2 regions of the Brevibacillus sp. genome follow, and region 2 is predicted to be linked to the other one. Evidence: riboswitches for the same ligand, from Rfam matches in the RefSeq annotation. Region 2 holds a riboswitch; the other holds the start of a gene.

Region 1 (3,206 bases), on a different contig from region 2:
AGCAGCTTGCGCCAGCAATCGGGCAGGCGCATGAAATGTTGCACAAAAGAACGGGTCCAGGCAGAGACTATCTTGGCTGGGTAGATTGGCCGAACAAATACGACCGCGTCGAGTATGAGCGGATTCGCCAGGCGGCGGCACGTATCCAGGCTGACTCAGATGTGCTTTTGGTAATTGGAATCGGAGGTTCATATTTAGGAGCGAAAGCTGTACTGGACGTATTGGGCCACAGCTTTTACAACTTGCTGCCGAAGTCGAAGCGGCGATCGCCGGAAATTTATTTTGTCGGCAACAATATTAGTCCGGTGTATATCTCTCATCTGATGGACGTGTTGGAAGGCAAAGACGTCTCCATCAACGTCATCTCCAAATCGGGCACGACGACAGAGCCTGCTATAGCTTTTCGGCTGTTGCGCAATTGGCTGGAAAACAAGTACGGCCGCGAGCAGGCGAAGAAGCGAATTTACATTACGACGGACAAAGCGCGGGGGGCCTTGAAAAAGCTTGCGGAAGATGAGGGCTACGAGAGCTTTGTCATTCCCGATGACATCGGCGGGCGTTTTTCTGTCCTGACAGCAGTCGGACTATTGCCGATCGCCGTGAGCGGCGCCGATATGGATGCCCTGATGAAAGGAGCGCAAGATGCGAGCGAGCGGTACATGGTCATGGATTTGGCCGAAAATCCGTGCTACCAGTATGCGGCGATTCGCAACGCCCTGTACCGCAAAGGCAAAACGGTGGAGCTTCTGGTCAGCTACGAGCCGCAGTTCCGGTTTTTCGCCGAATGGTGGAAACAGCTTTTCGGGGAGTCGGAAGGCAAGGATGGCAAAGGAATTTTTCCCGCCGCTGCCGAATTTTCCACAGACTTGCATTCCTTGGGGCAGTACATACAGGACGGCATGCGACACTTGTTCGAGACAGTGGTAACCGTAAACAAGCCAGCCATCGATGTCACGGTAGAAGAAGACCCGCTTGATGTGGACGGACTGAACTTTTTGTCCGGCAAGCGGATGGGATTTGTCAATAAAAAGGCTTTCGAAGGGACGGTGCTCGCCCACGTGGATGGCGGCGTGCCGAACCTGCTTGTCGAGATGCCAGAGGCGACGGCGTATCACCTCGGGGCCTTGATCTACTTTTTTGAAAAGGCGTGCGGAATCAGCGGCTATTTATTGGGCGTCAATCCGTTTGACCAGCCCGGGGTGGAGGCGTACAAGGCCAACATGTTCGCTCTTTTGGGCAAACCTGGATTCGAGCAGCAGAAAGCGGAATTGGAGGCAAGATTGCGCGATAACAAGACATATTTGACCGTGGAAGAGACAGCAGCGTACTTGGAGCTTCCGGAAACGTTTATTTTGGAAAAGATTCACCAGGGCAAGATTCGCGCTCTGCACGACGGCTACGAGTACGTCATCAACAAGGAACAGTTCAACCATCATATGGAAGAAATGCGCAAGCTCCGCGAGTTCGAGGAGGCAGCGCGCCATGAGACGGTTCCGGAGAGCTACGATGTAAAAGACGAGGATTGAGCGTATAGCATCTTGTCACTGGCGGCCAGGAGGACTATACTTGGTTGGTGAAATGAATATGTAAAGAAGCAACTTGGGGAGTCCTTCACGCGGGGCTGAGAGGATGGAAGCATACGACCGTCGACCCATTGCACCTGATCCGGATCATGCCGGCGCAGGGATACGGTTGCCGGCGAACAGCGCTTTTTTCTTTGGCTATACGGCGTATGAAGCCCACCTTTTCCTGCTTGGGAACGGGTGGGCTTTTTGTATGTTGCCCTGTTCAACTTGGATCAGGAGAGAGATCACAACAGCGAGGAGAGAAAAACGTGGGCGATTGTCTCATAGTGGGTGGAGGAGTTATCGGTTTAAGTCTGGCGTATGAATTGTCGCGCAGAGGGATGGGCGTCACGTTGGTTGAGCAAGGAGAATGGGGCGGACAGGCGTCCTCGGCAGCAGCGGGCATGCTCGCGCCGTTGAAGGAGTTTACAGCGCCCGGTCCCATGCTCGATTTCGGCATGACGTCGCTGGCTTATTATCCGCAGTGGGCGCAAGAGTTGGAGGAGTTTACCGGGGGCGATGTACAGCTCAGCCTGGAGGGGCTGCTCACAGTCGCGCTCGACGATGGTGAGCAAGCACAGTTGGCAGAGAAATTTCGCTGGCAAAAGGACGCGGGGCATAGCGTGCACTTTTTGACGGAAAGGCAGCAATTGGCGGAGGTGGAGCCGCTGTTGACAGACAAAGCGCAGGCAGCGATTTACTCCCCGTACGAGGGGCACATCAACAATCGCATGTTGCTTCGCGCTTTGGTGACAGCGTGCAAGCTGCAAGGAGTTGTGCTGCATTCCGGCTGTGTCGTGAGCGGCATCGCGGTAAAAGGCGGGAAAGTAGTTGGCGTGGACAGCTCGCTCGGGCCGTTGCGCGCCGCGCATACGGTGATCACTTCGGGAGCGTGGGCAGGTGTCATGCTGGACTTGCTGGGTGTGTCGGTTCCGGTGCGTCCGGTTCGCGGTCAGATTGCCGCTGTTTCCTCTGTCGGCATTCCGCTGCGCACCGTCATTTTTGGCACGACGGGATATGTGACGCCGAAAAAAGACGGCAAAATCGTGCTTGGCGCAACAGAAGACGAGAGCGGCTTTCAGCGCGAAGTGACGATGGCGGGGTTAGCCAGCATCCTGAACGGGGTCATGCCGTACGTTCCGGCCTTGCATTCAGCCGCTTTTCTGGAGGCGTGGGGCGGATTGCGGCCAGCTACGGCGGATGGCAAGCCATTGCTTGGGCCTGTACCTGGATGGGAAGGGCTGTCGATTGCCGGAGGGCACTTCCGCAACGGCATTTTGCTCTCGCCCGCCACAGCGAAGTGGATGGCGGACTATCTGGAAAAAGGAGAGCGGGAGCAGCTCGCCCCGTTTTTGCCTGCGCGCTTCGTAACAGAAGAAAACGTCAGCGCACATAAAATGGGCTAGTCTTGCCTGCAAACCGGAACACCTCCCCATGGGCACATGTATATGGTAATAAAGAGCACCAGAAGGGGAGGAGTTTCCATGCAGGATGAAAAAAACCTGTACCAGGCTGACGTCCAGACGGTCAGTCTGATCAAGGATATGCGCGAAAATGTGCACAACATATGCAAAGAACACGTCGAGAAAAAAGTGCGCATTGAAGCGATAGACGGCCAGATTTTTGAAGGCGTGATCGTGG
Region 2 (3,206 bases):
CGCTTTCATCACAGCCCAGTCGCGCTCCAGCTCTTGCAGAGCCGAGATTACCTTCATCATTTTCTCAATCGCAGAAGCTCCGCGCACTCGTCCTCCGGCATGGATCGTCTGTGCCCGCATGCCGTCGTGCAACGTAGTCGGGCTTTCAATCGTAATCCAGCCAGTGATGACGCCGCCCTGCCCTTGCATATGCAGGTTGCTCGTGTCGACGACGACTGCGTAGTCAGCCTGGTAGCCGCGTTCAATGGCAACGAGCGTCCCCGCCTCTCCGGCTTCCTCTCCGATCACGGATTGGAACAGCAGATCGCCTGCCAGCTCGACGCCATGCTCGCGAAGCATTTGGATGGCGAACAAACTCGCAGCGAGCCCGCCCTTCATGTCCGCGACCCCGCGTCCGTACAAGCGACCGTCTGCGCCGAGCGTCAGCGAAAAGGGCGGATACGTCCAGCCCGTTTCGTCTCCAACCTCGGCCACATCGATATGCCCATTGACAATCAGGCTGTTTGCCCGCGCCGAATCACGGCCCGAAAGACGACCTACCACGTTGTCGTCGCCGGGGTAAACCTGGAAGCGATCCACCGCAAAGCCCATGTCTGCAAGCTGGCTTGCGATGACGGATTGCGCCTCGTCGCTGTTTCGCGCGGGCGGACTGACGGTCGGCTGGGAAACGAGCTTTGCCAACAGGGCGAACAGCTCGTCCTTGCGATTGGCGATCGACTCTACCGCTTCTGTCAGACGATCCACGCTACTCAATCATCCCTTCCACCGGGCTGCTCGCTTGCGCGTAACGTTTTTTCGGGATGCGTCCTGCCAAAAAGCCTTTGCGTCCCGCTTCTACGCCCAGCTTCATCGCTTCTGCCATCAAAACCGGATTGTCCGCGAGAGCAACAGCCGTATTCAACAAGACACCGTCTGCGCCCAGCTCCATTGCTTTCGCGCAATCTGCCGGAGAACCGATTCCCGCATCGACGATGATCGGCACTTTGGCGTCCTCGATGATGAAGCGCAAGTTGTTTTCGTTGACGATTCCCTGGCCAGAACCGATCGGCGACGCTCCTGGCATGACGGCATGAACGCCTACATCCTGCAAGCGCTTGGCGAGAATCGGATCGTCGTTCGTGTAAGTCAACACGATGAAGCCTTCCTCGACCAAAATTTTCGACGCTTCCAATGTGCCGATCGGATCAGGCAGCAATGTTTTCGGGTCACCGATGACCTCTACCTTGATCATGTCGCACAAGCCGGACGCTTTCGCCAGGCGGGCGATGCGCACCGCTTCCTCGGCTGTATAGGCTCCTGCTGTATTTGGCAGCAGAGTGAATTTTTTCAGATCGAGCTGTTCCAAAAAGTTCGGTTCTTGCGGATTTTCCAAATTCAGTCGGCGAATGGCGAACGTCAAAATTTCCGCTTCCGACACTTCCACCGCTTTCCCTTGCGTTTCCAAGTCTGCGAATTTTCCAGTCCCGAGCAACAAACGGGAGCGAAACTCGTAAGGTCCAATTTTCAAAGTATCCATGATGATCATCCTCCTCCGACAAAATGAACGATTTCGATGCGGTCTCCATCGGCAATCGGCGTTTGTTCATACAGGGAGCGGTCGATAATTTCTCCGTTGCGCTCCACGACCACGATTTTCTCTTGCAGGGAATACGAAGCGAGCAAAGCGCGAACCGTATTGATTTCGGCCGAAAGCTCTGCTGTTTTTCCATTCAGCACAACAACCATTGTATTCCTCCTTCTTGGTGGCACTTGCCGAGGGACAAAAAACGGCTTCCCTCGCCTGCCGGAAGTCACTCCAGTCAAACGGTGGAAGCCGTATACGTATCCAAACGGACAGATGGAATAAAAAAACCATCCGCCGTGGGATGGTTGAGTTGATCTCATCAACTGGTGCGCATCCTCTGCGAAAAATCTCGCAAACGACCGCCCTAGTGAAATCGATTCATATACCTCTTCCTCCGCTGGCATGACCCAGGTCAGGTTCAACGGTCAGTAACACACTCGTTACAATCTCAGCCAACGACGCTCGGCCCCCGTTTGGTAGTAAACCTATGCAATTGTCTTACGTTCGAGTATTACAGTACCACTCTATTTCGGGTTTGTAAAGGTTTCCTTGTGCATTGCTTCCAGTTCCGTCAGGCAGCGCTGTGCCCAAGCCGCCATTTTTCTCAGCTTGTCCATCTCGCTCTCCATGGCGATGCGCACAGATTCTTTGTACTCGGGCACCTCGCCGTTGTAACGCATCACTGCCGACACCGGGGCCATGAATTTTTCCAGATAAGAAAGCGCTGGACGCTGGTGGAACAGCGGCACGTCTACTTCATAGGAAGTGTGCAGATCGCCCTGTTGCGGGTACTTCGTCACCGCCAGCACTTTGACCAAAAGTTTTGTATCGTGAATTTCCAGCACTTCGGCGATGTATTCTCCTGTCCGCTGTTTGACGCGGACTTTGTCTCCGGGATTCCAGAACATGATAGACTCCTCCTTGCATTGTCGTTATGGTTGCGCGTCGTATTAAGCCAGCAGCTGGGCAAGCAGCTTGCGCGCGTGGGCAATTACTTCGTCAGCATGCGGCTCGGACTGTCCGCCGCCTTGGGCCATCGCCGGGTTGCCGCCGCCTTTTCCGGCAATCAATGGCAAGGTGTCTTTGATCAGCTGATTCACGGCGACATTGACTTCTTGCCCGCGTGCAAACACAAGCTGGGTTTTGTCGTCTGTTGCAGCCGCGAGCAGGCAGACGGCATCTGGAGCTTCCGCGACCATCAACTGGGCAAACTGCTGCAATTGCTGGATTGATTTGTCCGGGAACACACGGGCGATCACGCGCGCGCCACCCTCCCGCTCAGCCGTGGCGAGCTGTTTTCGCACCTCGACCTCAAGCAATTGTTTTTCCACTTCGGCGAGCTTGGCTTTTAGCGAATCGCGCTCGGACAAAACACGCTCCGCCTGGGCGATCAGCTCGGCCTCGCTCGTGACGAGCAGCTTGGCCAGTTCGCGGACAGTCGCCTGCTTGCGCGTGTAATCCCGCAAAGCGCGCAAACCGCAAATAAATTCCAGGCGGATGTTCCCGCGATGTCGCTCCCAGCCGAGGATTTTGATGGCGCCCACTTCACCCGTGCGCGCCGGATGGGTTCCCCCGCATGGATTGTAGTCGTATTCGGGGATGATGACGACCCGGACGTTTTCTGTCACGGTCGGCTGCTTTT

What was found. A riboswitch is a leader RNA that binds a small molecule or an ion and turns the genes downstream of it on or off. The one in region 2 is predicted to bind thiamine pyrophosphate.
Region 1: linked by a shared signal. The riboswitch ahead of thiO (glycine oxidase ThiO) and the one ahead of thiS (sulfur carrier protein ThiS) in region 2 are both predicted to bind thiamine pyrophosphate.

The regions. Positions count from the first base shown of each region.
Region 1 covers NZ_DOTK01000066.1:68,338-71,543, reverse strand. The annotation lists partial or broken gene DEP07_RS20175 (glucose-6-phosphate isomerase) at 1-1,286, shown strand, start outside; gene DEP07_RS27770 (excisionase family DNA-binding protein) at 1,308-1,526, shown strand; TPP riboswitch at 1,591-1,707, shown strand; gene thiO (glycine oxidase ThiO) at 1,835-2,971, shown strand; gene DEP07_RS20165 (hypothetical protein) at 3,050-3,206, shown strand, end outside.
Region 2 covers NZ_DOTK01000060.1:53,629-56,834, reverse strand. The annotation lists gene DEP07_RS18570 (acetylornithine deacetylase) at 1-753, opposite strand, end outside; gene DEP07_RS18565 (thiazole synthase) at 746-1,516, opposite strand; gene thiS (sulfur carrier protein ThiS) at 1,522-1,725, opposite strand; TPP riboswitch at 1,937-2,047, opposite strand; gene kapB (sporulation phosphorelay system protein KapB) at 2,089-2,472, opposite strand; gene DEP07_RS18550 (alanyl-tRNA editing protein) at 2,515-3,206, opposite strand, start outside.